Linked DNA regions of Solidesulfovibrio fructosivorans JJ]. Each later gene encodes a partner of the first gene's protein in a complex. Links are inferred from orthologs where the notes say so. Each region holds a gene or a part of one and is shown on either strand. Other genes may lie near its edges.

Evidence for each region. Proteins that work in one complex are often made in the same cells at the same time.
Region 2: the proteins of mfd (region 1) and uvrA are in contact, whole or in part, in a crystal structure (PDB 4DFC), measured with the Escherichia coli proteins. The link is inferred for Solidesulfovibrio fructosivorans JJ] from one-to-one orthologs.

Annotation. Positions count from the first base shown.
Region 1 is NZ_AECZ01000001.1:247,561-255,939, reverse strand. Bases 2,302-6,334 are described here. They hold mfd (transcription-repair coupling factor), read left to right. Parts: upstream 2,302-2,681; coding sequence 2,682-6,134; downstream 6,135-6,334. Other genes in these bases: DESFRDRAFT_RS01150 (peptidyl-prolyl cis-trans isomerase), read left to right, coding at 6,134-6,334; DESFRDRAFT_RS01160 (chemotaxis protein CheW), read left to right, coding at 2,302-2,473. Outside these bases: DESFRDRAFT_RS01170 (aminopeptidase), read left to right, coding at 114-1,313; DESFRDRAFT_RS01165 (hypothetical protein), read left to right, coding at 1,395-1,880; more of DESFRDRAFT_RS01160, read left to right, coding at 1,997-2,301; more of DESFRDRAFT_RS01150, read left to right, coding at 6,335-7,864; DESFRDRAFT_RS01145 (SurA N-terminal domain-containing protein), read left to right, coding at 8,051-8,379. UniProt on the Escherichia coli protein: Couples transcription and DNA repair by recognizing RNA polymerase (RNAP) stalled at DNA lesions. Mediates ATP-dependent release of RNAP and its truncated transcript from the DNA, and recruitment of nucleotide excision repair machinery to the damaged site.
Region 2 is NZ_AECZ01000013.1:32,906-38,418, forward strand. The notes cover bases 1-3,341. They hold uvrA (excinuclease ABC subunit UvrA), read right to left. Parts: upstream 2,967-3,341; coding sequence 201-2,966; downstream 1-200. Other genes in these bases: DESFRDRAFT_RS10725 (4Fe-4S binding protein), read left to right, coding at 1-13; DESFRDRAFT_RS10735 (hypothetical protein), read left to right, coding at 3,308-3,341. In the rest of the region: more of DESFRDRAFT_RS10735, read left to right, coding at 3,342-4,369; DESFRDRAFT_RS22715 (hypothetical protein), read right to left, coding at 4,546-4,704; DESFRDRAFT_RS22720 (hypothetical protein), read right to left, coding at 4,822-4,986; DESFRDRAFT_RS10740 (protein-tyrosine phosphatase family protein), read left to right, coding at 5,083-5,457; queF (preQ(1) synthase), read right to left, coding at 5,476-5,513. UniProt on the Escherichia coli protein: The UvrABC repair system catalyzes the recognition and processing of DNA lesions. UvrA is an ATPase and a DNA-binding protein. A damage recognition complex composed of 2 UvrA and 2 UvrB subunits scans DNA for abnormalities.

The sequences.
Region 1 (8,379 bases):
GTCGTTTTTTTGCCTTCTGGCAAGAGCAAGAAGGGAACAAAGGCCTGTTGCCCGACCCGGTCCTTGCCGCCTGTCTCCTTTTCGGGCTATGTTGCGGCGAAAAGGAACAAACCGTGCTGACGCGCTCCCAATGCGACAAATACGCCGACGTCCTGCTGTGGGGCCTGACGACCTCCCGGGTCGAACCCTACAAGCCCGGCGACGTCGTGCTTGTCCAATTCGATCTGGCCGCCTTGCGCCTGGCCGAAGCCGTTTACGGCAAACTGCTCGCCCGAGGCCTCAATCCCGTCCCGCGCCTGACCCTGACCCCGCACATGGAAACGGAATTTTACGGCAAAGCCGACGAGGCCCAGCTCGTTTTCCAGACTCCGGGACAGGCCGTGCTTCATGAAAATATCCACGGGGCCATGCATTTGCTCGCTCCGGACAGCCTCACCCACTTAAGCGCCATCGACCCCAAGCGCATCGCCACAGCGGCCCTGGCCAGAAAACCCCTGCGCGACATCCTGGTGCGCCGGGAGGAGCGGGGCGAATTCGGCTGGACGCTGTGCATCTTTCCCACAAAAGAACTGGCCTCCAAGGCCGGCATGACGGCCAAGGAGTACGCCGCCCAGGTCGCGGCCGCCTGCTTCCTCAAGGAGCCCGAGCCCGTGGCCCTGTGGCGCAAGCTTTACGAGGACGCCAGGGAGATAAAGGCCTGGCTCGACGGCATGAAGGCCAGCTACCTGCACATCGAATCCGACAACGTGGACCTCAAGGTGACTCCCGGCGAGCACCGGCGCTGGCTCGGGCTCTCCGGCCACAACATCCCGAGCTTCGAAATCTTCACTTCCCCGGATTGGCGCGGCACGTCCGGCCGCTACTACGCCGACCAGCCGTCGTATCGCAGCGGCAACTACGTCACCGGCGTGCGCCTGACCTTCGAGGAGGGCGTGGTGACCGATATCGCGGCCGACCAGGGCGCCGAATTCGTGCGCAAGCAGCTTTCCATGGACCCCGGGGCCTCACGCCTGGGAGAATTTTCGCTCACGGACAAGCGCTTTTCCAAGATAGACAAATTCATGGCCAACACGCTTTATGACGAAAACTTCGGCGGCCCGCACGGCAATTGCCATGTTGCCGTGGGAAGCTCCTACTCCGACACGTTTGACGGCGACCCGGCCAGCCTCGACGGCACGCGCAAGGAAGAATTGGGGTTTAACGACTCGGCCCTGCACTGGGACCTCGTCAACACCGAACCCAAACGGGTGCGCGCCCATCTGACCGATGGACGCGACGTGACGTTGTATGAAGACGGGCAGTTCCGCTATTGACGCGGCGGGCAATGCGCCGTATCGCCTGCTTGTCGCAGCGGTTTGGGCCGCTTATATGGAATCGTGTCCGAGGAGAAGCCCATGCGCAAGCTCGCCGTATTGCTCTGTGTGACCATGGCCGTCTGCCTGGCCGGCGTCGCCCATGCCGGCCCCAAAGCCCATCCCGATATCAAAGGCTGGGAAAAAGGCGGCGAATACGATAAGCTTTTCGATCCCAAGGAAGCCGATTCCCTGAAAGGCAGGGTGGTCAAGATTTACGAGATCACCCCTTATGCCGGCATGGCCCCGGGCATTGCCTTGCAGGTCGAGGACAAAAAGGACAAAAGCCTGGAAACCGTCCATCTGGGACCCAAGGATTTCGTGAACCTGGACTCCATCGGCCTCAGGGAGGGCGATCAGGTCAAGGTCATCGGCGCCTGGGCCGAAGTGGATGGGCAGGATGTGCTGCTGGCCGTCAAAGTGAAAAAGGGTGAAAACACCCAGTTGAAGGTCCGTCGTACCAGGGATGGCTTCCCGTTTTGGAGCATGCCCCCCGATGAGCTTCGCGCCGAGACCTCCGGCGACTAGTTTCGAGGTTCCCCCGGCTTGCCGCTTGCGTAAACCGGGAACAATTGGATAAGAACTCAGGTAGGTACGCTTTTGCCGCCACCCGCGCGGCCACACCAACAACGGGAGCTTGCCGCATGGAGGAAACCCTCAAAAAACAGGATGCCGAACTGCTCCAGCTCGTTACGTTCAGTATCGGCGAGGAAGAGTTCGGCGTGGATATCCTCAGCGTGCAGGAAATCATCCGCATGATGGATATCACCAAGGTCCCGCGCGCCCCGGAATTCGTCGAGGGCGTCATCAACCTGCGGGGCAAGGTCATTCCCATCATCGACCTGCGTCGCCGTTTCGGTCTGTCCACGCGGGACCATGACAAACACACCCGGATCATCGTCATCGAAATCAACAACATGATCGTCGGTTTCGTGGTCGACTCCGTCTCCGAGGTGCTGCGCATACCCGCCAGCACGGTGGAGCCGCCGCCACCCGTCGTTTCCGGCCTCGAATCCGAGTACATCAGCGGCGTGGGCAAGCTTGAGGATCGGTTGCTGATCCTGCTCGACCTCGACAAGCTGCTTTCCGGTGAAGAGCGCGATATGTTGAGTTCCTTCTAGGGGACCGCCTGTTCCGGAAGGAGTATTGGAAGAAGTCCCTGACTGTGTCGTACCGTTTGGGCATGGTTGGCTTTTTCATACCGTCCACCGGGAGCGATGCGGCCGCGTAAGCGGCTTGCGGCTCCGGGGGACCCACACCGAAGAGCGTTTCCGGCCGCCGTCACGCGTCTGTGACGGCGGCCATCCCGTATTTTTCACGAGGCACGCCTTGTCCCGTACTCCCGCGCTTTCCGAATTGCTCGCCAGTCCCGACTCCGCCTCGGTCTACAAAAGCGGCCCCGCCACCCTGGCGTTTCTGGCCGCCGAAGCCCTTTCCCGCGGCCAATCCGCCGTGGTGGTGACCCCGGGCATCCATGAGCTGACCAAAATCGCCTCGCTGCTCGACCTGGTGGCGCCCAAGCCGAAGCGCCAGCTCTGGGGCGCATCGTCCATGTCCCTGCCGTCCTACGCCCCGGGACTGCCGAGCGGGGCCTTTTGGGCCCGGCGCATGGCCTTTTTGGCCTTTGCCTCCATGGGCACGGGGCCGCGCGTGCTCCTTTTTTCCGCCGACAACCTGCTGCCCAAGTGGCCGCCGTTGCAAGCCCTCGAGGGCAATATCCTGACCGTGGCCGTGGGCGAGGAGCTGCCCCGGGACCTCATTGCCGAACAGGCCGTGTTGTGGGGCTATAAACGCGCCCCCATGGTGACGAATCCCGGTGAATTTTCCCTGCGCGGCGATATCCTGGACATTTTCCCTCCGGGCTACGACACGCCGCTGCGCCTGGAATTTTTCGGCGACACCGTGGAGACCGCCCGCCGTTTCGATGCCGGGTCCCAGCGCTCCCTGGCCGAACTGACCGAGGCGGTGCTTCTGCCAGCGGCTCCGGCTGTGCTCTCGGAGACGTTCAAGGAACAGGCCGCCGCGATGTGGGAGACCATCGCCGGCACCGGGGAACTGCACCGCACGGCCAAGGCGCGTCTCGAGACCGCCGTCGAGGCCGGGGACGGCGGCATCTGGCCGGGCCTTTTTTACGAACGCCCGGTGGAGTTGGCCGCCTGGTGCCCGGACGACGCCGTCTGGATCGTCGACGACCCCACCCGGGTGAAGGAGCGGTTGGAGGAGACCGAGCACGCCTGGCGGCGATTTTTCGAGGCTCAGACCAAGGAGCAGGGCCATCCCTGGCCCACGTCCCGGGTGCTGTGGCCGGAGAACATGGCCCGCAAGTCCCTGGTCGCGGGCCGGCGCATCCTGTTCGAGGACCTGGTCATGGGCCGGGGCCGTCATGGCCCGGACATGCCGGAAAAGGCCCTGGAGCGTTTCGGCGATCTTTTCTGGAAACCCGGCTCGGACAAACGGCCCTGGACCACCCTGACCGCCGCGCTCAAGGAATGGAGCGGCCATGGCCAGACCATCCTGTCCTTTCATGGCGAGCGCTCCCGCAAGAAATTCCTCCAGATGATCGAGCCCGAGGGGCTCACCTTCCGCACCGGCTACAGCGCCGGCGAGACGGGCCTTTTCGCCCTCATCTCCGATCTGCGCCAGGGCATGGAGCTTGCCTGGCGCGACACGCGCGTGCTGCCCGAGGACATCCTGCATCCCGATGCCGCCAAGGCCGGGGCCGGGCGCGGCCGGGACAAGGATTTCAAGGGACTGACCTCGTTTGACGACATCCGGCCGGGCGATCTGGTGGTGCACCGCGACTACGGCGTGGCCAGCTTCGAAGGGCTCACCCGCATGACCGTGGACGCCACCGGCGGCGACTTTCTGCTCCTGGTCTTCGCCGACGACGACAAACTGTATCTCCCGGCCGACCGGCTGGGGCTGATGCAGCGCTACAAGGGCCCCGAAGGCGCGACGCCGCCCCTGGACCGCCTCGGCGGGGCGCGCTGGAAATCGGTGCGGGAGCGGGCCAAAAAGGCCATCGAGCGCATCGCCGCCGACCTGGTCGAAATGTACGCCTACCGGCAAGTGGCCAAAGGCTACGCCTATGGCCCCACCAACGAATTATACCTGGAGTTCGAGGCCACCTTCGGCTTCGAGGAAACGCCGGACCAGGAAAAAGCCATTGACGAGGTGTTGGCCGACATGGAGCGCCCGGAGCCCATGGACCGGCTGGTATGCGGCGACGTGGGCTTCGGCAAGACGGAAGTGGCGCTTCGGGCCGCGTTTCGGGCCGTGCTCGACGGCAAGCAGGTGGCCATGCTCTGTCCGACCACCGTCCTGGCCGAGCAGCACTATCAAAATTTCATGGCCCGGCTGGAAGGCTTTCCGGTGCGGGTGGAAATGCTCTCGCGCTTCGTTTCGCCCAAGCGCCGCAAGGTCGTCCTGGAAGCCGTTTCGCGCGGCGAGGTGGACATCCTCATCGGCACCCACCGCATTCTTTCCTCCGACGTGACCATCCCCAATATCGGCCTGCTCATTCTCGACGAGGAGCAGCGGTTCGGGGTCAAGCACAAGGAACGCCTCAAGGCGTTCAAAAAAAATATCGACGCGTTGACGCTCACCGCCACGCCCATTCCGCGCACCCTGCAACTGTCGTTGTCCGGAGTGCGGGGGCTTTCGGTCATCGAGACGCCCCCGGCCGAACGCAAGACCGTGGAAACGGCCCTGGTCGAACGCGACCCGGCCTTTTTGCGCGAGGTGTTGCGCCGGGAGCTGGAACGCCAGGGGCAAGTCTTCTGGGTGCACAACCGCGTCCAGGGCCTGGAAGAGGTGGCCGCCTTCGTGCGGACCCTGGCCCCGCAGGCCAAGGTGGCTATGGCCCACGGCCAGATGTCGGAGACGGGCCTCGAGGAGGCCATGCACGGCTTCTGGCACGGCGAGACCGACATCCTCGTGTGCACTTCGATCATCGAGTCCGGCCTGGATTTTCCCCGGGCCAACACGCTCGTCGTGGACAACGCCCACATGTTCGGCCTGGGCCAGCTCTACCAGCTGCGCGGCCGGGTGGGGCGCTCACCCCGGCAGGCCTACGCCTATTTCGTGGTGCCAAGCATCGAGCGGGTACCGGAACTGGCCCGAAAGCGCCTGCGCGTCATCCTGGACATGGACTACCTCGGGGCCGGATTCCAGGTGGCCATGGAAGACCTGCGCCTGCGCGGGGCGGGCAATATCTTGGGTGAGGCCCAGTCCGGCCACATCGCCCGCATCGGCCTCGACATGTTCCTGGAAATGCTGGCCGAGGAGGTCGGGCGGCTCAAGGGCGAGCCGGTCAAGGAACGCACCGAGCCGGAGCTGACGCTCGGCGTCGCCGCCCGCATCCCGGAACGCTACGTGCCCGAGGCCTCGGACCGGCTGCGGCTTTACAAGGCCCTGTCCACGGCCAAGACCGAACAGGGGCTGGCCGAACTCATGGCCGAGATGCGCGACCGGTTCGGGCCGCCGCCGGCTGAGGTGGAAAATTTCCGGGCCGTGTTGGGCTTGAAGCAGCTGCTTTCCAGGCTCGGCGGCACCAAGGCCGAGATCGCGCCGACCAGGCTGGTGGTCTCCTTCGAGGCCGAGGGCGCGGCCGTCTCGCCGGAGCGGCTGGTCAATTTCGCCGCGACGCGGGGCGAGGGCGTGCGGCTTCTGCCTCCGGGCCGCCTGTCCCTGCCGCTCGACGCCAACGCGCCGTTGCCCGAAGCCATCGCCGCCTGGACCGCGGAACTGGCCGCCCTGGGGGCCGAGGAGGTCGCGCCGTAATGCGCCTTGCCGCGCCGTCTTTTCGCGGCCTCGCCGTGTGCCTGCTGGTCTTTTTCGCTTTGTCGGCCCTTCTTGGCGGATGCGGCCGCGACACGGCAAAAGAGCCCGGCGTGGTGGCCATGGTCGGGGGGGCCCCCATCCGGCTGGCCGATGTGGAGGCCCGGTACGACCTGGGGGAGATCGGCCTGCCTGAGGTGGACAATCCGCCCGTGGAGACGCTGCGTGCCGCCTATGGCAAGGTTTTGGCCGACATGATCGTGGCCCGGCTGGTGCGCCAGGAGTTGGCCCGGCGGCATGAATCCGTCACCGAAGCCGAAATCGCCGCCGTCGAGAAGCGGGTGCGCGCTGATTACCCCGGCGACAGCTTTGATCGCATGCTCCTGGAGGAACGCATCGACCTGGCCCGCTGGCGGGAGATGCTCGCCGACCGGCTGGCCCTGGAAAAGTTCACCCGCGAGGTGCTGCGCCTGGAGGTGCGGGTGGAAGTGACCGAGGCGGCGGACTATTACAAGAAACATATCGACGCCTTCACCACAGCCCCCCGGATGCGCTTGACCCGGGTCCAGGGACGCGACGGCGCGGCCGTCAAGGCGGCCCTGGCCGCCTACCGCAAATCCGGGCGCAAACTGGAGAGCTTGGCAGGGCGTTCCGGCATCACGGTACGGGACGCGGTGTTGCCGGAAAAAAATCTGCCCGCGCCCTGGCGCGAAGCGCTCAAAAGCCTCAAGGAAGGCGAGCCCACCACCATCCTGACCGAAGGCGGGGAAAGCCTCTTTTGCATCCTGCAAGAACGTCTGCCCGCCAAGGTGATCGATCCGGCCAAGGCCTACGCCCGGGTCGAAGCCATCCTGGCCGGGGGCAAGACGGCCAAGGCCTTTGCCGCCTGGCTGGCCGAAACCCTGCGTACCACTAAGATTTCCATCAACAAGGAGCTGCTGGCCGCCATGTCCCCCGGGCGGGAGACCGCGGCCGCGACGGAGGTGCGCGACGAGGCGGGGCAGGGCTTGGAGGACGCCGCCGTGCGCTCGGACGTCCGGTCGGAGTTGACCCGGCGCGCCAAGGAGGCATCGTCCGCCGAACCCCGGCCGGCGTCACCGCCCGAGCCGACGTTGCCGGAAGCCGCCAGGAAGGCGCAAGACAACGTCCCCCCATCAACGGCAACGCCGCCTACGCCCGTCGCGACGGAACCGGCACAGGCTCCGTCAACGGAACAGCCCGCGTCAACCGAAGCCCAGCAGCCGGCCGCGCCCCAAAAGACGCCTGAGCAAGCGGACCAGGCCGCGCCCGTCGTCCCGGACAAAGCCGGACCGATCCAACCGGCCTTTACGACGAGTCTTCCCGCCGAAGCCGGCAAGGACGTCGAACCGGCCGCAGCAACGCCCACCGTCGCGGACGCGGCAGCCGCTTCGCCCGGAGAAAGCGCGCCGGCAGACAGCCAAGCCGTCTCGTCGGCCCAACCGGCATCACCCGAACCGGTCGCGCCCAAAAGGCAATCCTCCGGGGGCGTTGTGGAATTTACAGCCATCAAGGCCAGCTGGATTCGCTACGCCGTGGACGAGGGCGAGGAAAAGCGGGTCTATCTCAAACCCGGCAAGCCCTACAAAATCGCATACACGAAAAAACTTTTCGTCAGGCTGGGCAGCCCCAGTGAGGTGCGCTACAGCCACGACGGTCATGAGGAAACGGTCGCCGTGGGCAACAAGGAAAACCGAAGCCTTGAATTTCCTTAAACCGCCCGCGACTTGTCCGGTCGACGCCGTTGCCTGGGCTGACAAAAACGTTTATAGGCCCCGGATAAGCGGTTGCGTCAGCCTGGGAGGAGGCGGACGCGGTCACGGCTTTGCAACCGGGGAGCGCGTCAGCCCGGAAGGCGCACCTTGCCGATCATGCCTGAAAAGCCCCGCATGGAGGATACCTTGCCTCGCCTTCCCAAATGCCTCGTTGTCGTAAGCCTGTTGGTTGCATTGTCCGGCCTGGCCCACGCGACCCAGCTCGTGGACAGGGTGGTTGCCGTGGTCAACGGCAAACTCATTACCCTGTTCGACCTCGACTCCCGAGTGGCCGAGCTGGTGCAGCGGACCCAAGGGATCTCGTTCGCGCCCGGCGACCCCAGGGCCGAGGAATTGCGGCGTCAGGTCCTGGAATCCATGATCAACGACATCCTCATCGAACAGGAAGCCGCCCGGCTCAAAATCAATGTTTCGGAAACGGAACTCGATTCCCAGATCGATGAGCTCAAGAAGAA
Region 2 (5,513 bases), on another replicon or contig:
GTATTTTGTTTAGGAAGGGGAAAGAGGATGCGAGAGGGGAACCCTTTTTGAAAAAAGGGTTCCCCTCTCGCGCTCTCCCCTCCCAAAAACTTTTAATGGTGACAGGCTCTTCGCGATAATACGCCGTCACCGGTAAAAGTCTTTGGAAAGGGGGCCTGGGGGGGATAACCTTTCTTCAGAAAGGTTTCCCCCCAGGTCTTTTATTTTCCTCCCGGCAGGAATCTGCCGGTCACCGAGTCCGGGTTGGCCATGAGTTCCTCTGGCGTGCCCTGGGCCACGATGCGTCCGCCGGCCTCGCCGCCGCCGGGACCCAGGTCGATGACGTGGTCCGCCGCCGCCACGACGTCGGTGTTGTGCTCGATGACCACTACGCTCGCGCCCTTGTCCACCAGCTTGTGCAGCACCAGGATCAGCTTGCCCACCTCCTGCATGTGCAGGCCCGTGGTCGGCTCGTCGAGGATGTAGAGCGCCCCGGGCAGGCTGCGCTTGCCGAGTTCGCGCGAAATCTTGATGCGCTGGGCCTCGCCGCCGGAAAGGGTGGTGGCCGGCTGGCCCAGGCGCAGGTATTCCAGCCCCACCTCTTCGAGCACGGCCAGCCGCCGGTCGAGCACCGGATAGTTTTCGAAGAACTCCCGCGCCTGGCGCACGGTCAGGTCCAGCACCTCGGCGATGTTGAGCCCCTTGTAGCGCACGTCGAGGGTTTCGCGGTTGTAGCGCAGGCCGCCGCAGACCTCGCAAGTGACGTAGATATCCGGCAGAAAATGCATTTCCACCCGGATCTGCCCGTCGCCGCCGCAGGCCTCGCAGCGTCCGCCCTTGACGTTGAAGCTGAACCGGCCGGGCTTGAAGCCGCGCCGCTTGGCGTCCGGGGTGGTGGAAAAGATCCCGCGGATTTCGTCGAAAACCTTGGTGTAGGTGGCCGGGTTGGATCGCGGCGTGCGGCCGATGGGCGTCTGGTCGATGCTGACGATTTTCTCGACGAGCCCGGCCCCTTCGATGCCGGCGATGGTCCCGGGCGCGTCCACCTTGATGCCCTTGGCCAGGGCCAGGTGCTTGTAGAGCGTGTCCATGACCAGCGAGCTTTTGCCCGAGCCGGAAACGCCGGTGACGCACACCAGGCAACCCAGGGGGATTTCCGCGTCGATCCCCTTCAAGTTGTTGGTGGTCACTCCGCGAAGCACGAGCTTGTCCGCGCCCTGGCGACGGGTTTCGGGCCGGGGGGCCACAGCCTCGCCACGCAGGTACTTGCCGGTAAGCGATTTTTTGTCGGCCAGCATGCCGGCCACGGAACCCTGGTAGACGATCTCGCCGCCAAGGCGTCCCGATCCCGGGCCAAGCTCGATGACGTGGTCGGCACTCCGGATGGTGGCCTCGTCGTGCTCCACCACGAGCACGGTGTTGCCGCGGCCTTGGAGCTGGCGCAGCGTGCCGAGGAGCCGGTCGTTGTCGCGGGGATGGAGCCCGATGCTCGGTTCGTCGAGGACATACGTGACGCCGACGAGGCCCGAGCCGAGCTGGCCGGCGAGCCGGATGCGCTGGGCCTCGCCGCCGGAGAGCGTGGCCATGTTGCGCGAGAGCGACAGGTACTCGAGCCCGACGCCGGAGAGAAACTTCAAGCGGTGGGTGAGCTCCTTGAGCAGCGGTTCGGCGATCAGGGCCTCCGCGCCGGCGAAATGCAGGTCCGTCAGCCACGAAAGCGCCCGGTCGATGGGCATGGAACAAAATTCGTGGATATTTTTTTCCTCCACCCGCACGGCCAGCGATTCGGGCCGCAGCCGCGCGCCCTGGCAGGTGGGGCAGGGCATGGACTGGCGAAAGCGGGCCAGCTCGTCGCGCCAGACCGAACCAAAGGACTGGCCGTGCTCCAGCAGATGGATCACGCCGTCCCAGCCGAACTCCTTGTCGCCGTAGAAAAGCGCCTGCCGGGCTTCGGGGGAGAAGTCGGCCAGTTTCGTTTCCAGGGTGAATCCGTGGCGCGCGCCCAGGTTTTCCAGGCGGCGGGCGTAACGGGCCAGGGCGCGCTCGCTTTTCCAGGGCAAAATGCCGCCCGTGGCCAGGGACAGGCCCTTGTTGGGGGCGAGCAGGGCCGGCTCGAAATAGTCCACCGCGCCGATGCCCGAGCAGGCCGGGCAAGCGCCCTGGGGGCTGTTGAAGGAGAAAAGCTGGGGCGAGGGCTTGGGCACGCTGATCTTGCAGTCCGGGCAGGACGAGGCTGTGGAAAAGACCCGGTCGGCCGTCTTGCCCTCGTGGTCGACCACGACGAGACGGCCGTCGCCCTGGGCCAGGGCCAGCTCCACCGAATCCGACAGGCGCGAGCGGATGCCGTCTTTCACCACCAGCCGGTCCACCACCAGGTCGATGTTGTGCCGCTTGTTTTTTTCCAGCTCGGGCAGGGGTTCGAGGGGCACCACCGCGCCGCCGATGCGCACCCGGGCGAATCCCTGGCTCTTGAGTTTTTTCAGGCGGTCGGCATGGGTGCCTTTCTGGTGCTCGACCAGGGGGGCCAGGAGCAGGATCTTCGAGCCCTCGGGAAAGGCCAGCACGTCGTTTATGATCTCGTCCGCCGTGCGGGCGGTGATGGGCTTGCCGCACTTGGGGCAGTGGGACTTGCCCAGGCGCGCGTAAAACACGCGCAGGAAGTCGTAAATCTCCGTCACCGTGCCCACGGTGGAACGGGGATTTCGCGTGGCGGTCTGCTGCTCCAGCGAGATGGCCGGGGACAGCCCCTCGATCTTGTCCACCTGCGGCTTGTCCATCTGGGGCAGAAACTGCCGGGCGTAGGCGGAAAGCGATTCCACGTAGCGCCGCTGGCCTTCGGCGTAGACGATGTCGAAGGCCAGGGTGGATTTGCCGGACCCCGATGGGCCGCACACCACCACCAGCTTGTCGCGGGGGATATCGAGCGTAAGATTTTTGAGATTGTGCTGGCGGGCGCCTTCAATGTGGATACGGGGAGCCTCGGTCATCATGCCTCCAAAAGCCGTCGCGGCAAACAGGCAAAATAAGCCCGAATGGAACAAAGGCAAGGCTTATGAGGCGGCCGGGGGAAACCTTTCTTGCGGAAAGCTTATCCCCCGGCCCCTCCTTCCAAAGATCCTCAAGGGAGAACGGATTGTCATTGATCTAACATATGAGAATTAAAAAGGTTCAGGAAAGGGGTGCCCCCAGAGGATCTGCCGTCTTTTTCAAAGGGGGTTCCCCTCCAGCATTTTCCTGCTTATGCTCTTTCCATCGCTGTTAACGGATGTTCGCATTATAGCGAGAGTGTCGCGCCCGGGGCGGGGTATGCGGCACGGAAGGAGTGCCCATGCGTTTCGAGGTCCCCTTTGTGCCCGATCCGGCGTACGCGGCCTTGCTCGCGGCCAACGCGCCGGCCATTTCCGCCGTTTATTTTCGTCTCGGTCCGGACACGCCGGACGCCCGCTTGCCCGGAACGGGCGAGGTCACGCCGCAGGAGCTGGCCGAAGGACTGCGGGCGCTGCCGGACGTGCCGCGCCTAGGGCTTTTAAACGCCAGCTTCCACGCGCCGGAACTGCTCGTCGGCGACGGGCTGCGCGATCTGGTCATGCTGCTGGAAGGGTATCTCGCGGCCGAAGCCATCACGGGCATCGTCTACGCCGACCAGTACCTGCTTGCGGCCTTGTCCGACATGTCCCCGGAGGTGGCCGGGATGCTCACCGCCGTTCCGAGCATCAACTTCCGCCTGGACCGGATCGAACGGCTGGCCTCGGTGCTCGACGCCGCCGCGGACACCCATTTTCGCCCAGCCGAATCGGTGATCCTCGACCGGGATATCAACCGCGACGCGGCGCGCCTGGCCGATGTGGCCGGAGAGGCGAAGCAGCGCTATCCTGGTCTTCGCATCGGGCTTATGGCCAACGAAGGCTGCCTGTTCGCCTGTCCGTACAAGAACGCCCACGACGCCCACATCGCCTTGTCACGCCTGGCTTCCTGCCCGGCAGGCCCGGACCTTAACCGTGATATCGGCTGCCTGCGCGCTTTTTTCGATCACCCGGAGCGCCTGCTCGCCTCGCCGTTTTTACGGCCGGAAGACGCGCGGCGGCTGGAGGGCGCGGTCGATTGCCTGAAGATTTGCGGCCGCACCCGGCCGGCGGTCGATCTGGCCGCTATCGTGCGCGCCTATCTGGAAGGCCGCTTCGACGGAAACCTGTTGTGGCTGCTCGATACCCAGGAGGTTCTGTCGGGCCGGTTTCTTTTGCAAAACGACGCCTTGCCCGGGGACTTCTTCGACCGCACCAACGGCTGCCGCCACCAGTGCCGGGAATGCGGCTACTGCGGCGAACTGGCCGCGCGGCTCCTTACCGAGCGCGAGCTGACGCTGCCGCGTTATGGGAATGGGAATTATTGAGGGAGAAGAGGTGCGAGAGGGGGACCCTTTTTGAAAAAAGGGTCCCCCTCTCGCGCTCTCCCCTCCAAAAAACTTCTTACGGTGACAAGCTGTTATCGTTAAAAGTCTTTTGAAAGGGGGTCCGGGGGAAACTTTTCTTCAGAAAAGTTTCCCCCGGTTCACTCTTCAAAAAGTCTTTAAGGATGCGGCGGGCCGGGGTGCCCCGGGCCGGGATGGGGCAGGGCCGCGCCCGGCGGTGGTGGCGGCAGCGGGTGGTGGTGGCGGCGCGGGGGCGGACAGCCCATGGCCGTCACGACAAAGGCCAAAAGGGCCAGCAGGCAAAGCAGGCGTTTCATGGGTCCTCCGTTTGGCGACGTTGCGGACGCGTCCGGGTTAGGCCGGATGCGTTTTTTCGTCTTGTAACCGCAGCCGCCGGCACTGCCAAGGCAGGGCGGAGGGCCAGCCGTAAGGCTTTATAGGATCGAACGCCGGCAGAAGTCCTCGAAATCTTCGTCCATGCATTTGGAGTCCTGGCCGTTTTCGGTGCTGGACGGAACCTTGACGGTCTCCTCGCGCCACACGTCTTCGTCAGGAATGTAAAAGCTGACGTATTCCAACTGGATGCTTGGTGCGAACATGCTCATCCTCCCTGATGGTTCTTTTTGCCTAGCAGGTTTTGTGCCAGAGGGAGACGCACACTTTGCAGCCGTGCCGATACGGGGTATCGAGGCACCATGAGAAGCCGTTTTTCCTTCCTGTTGGCCCTTGTTCTCGCCTGCGCCGCCCCGGTCCGGGCGGCCGAGGACGCGCCCAGGGCGGTGCTCAGCCTGGACGCGCCGGCCGGGAAAATCCTGCCGCGTCATTTCCGCACCTGCGCCTTTCCATTGCGCCCGGAGGAGGGAGCCGCGCCGTCCCAGGTCGGATTGGACGGGCTGCGTATTTCCGGTAGCGCCGAATTTTCCCCAGGCGAGTTAGGCGTCCTGGCCGCCAACCTGCCGGGGCCGGTGACGGTGGCCTTTTGGCGCCGTTTCTACGACTACGCCAGGGCCAATCCCGGGGCGCGGCCGCTTTTGTGGCGGGCGTGGCTGGCCGGCCGGGGCAAGTCCTGAGAGCCGGCCGGCGGGAGGTCATTTCCGGACGTGGTGGGCCGCGACCGTGATCGTGA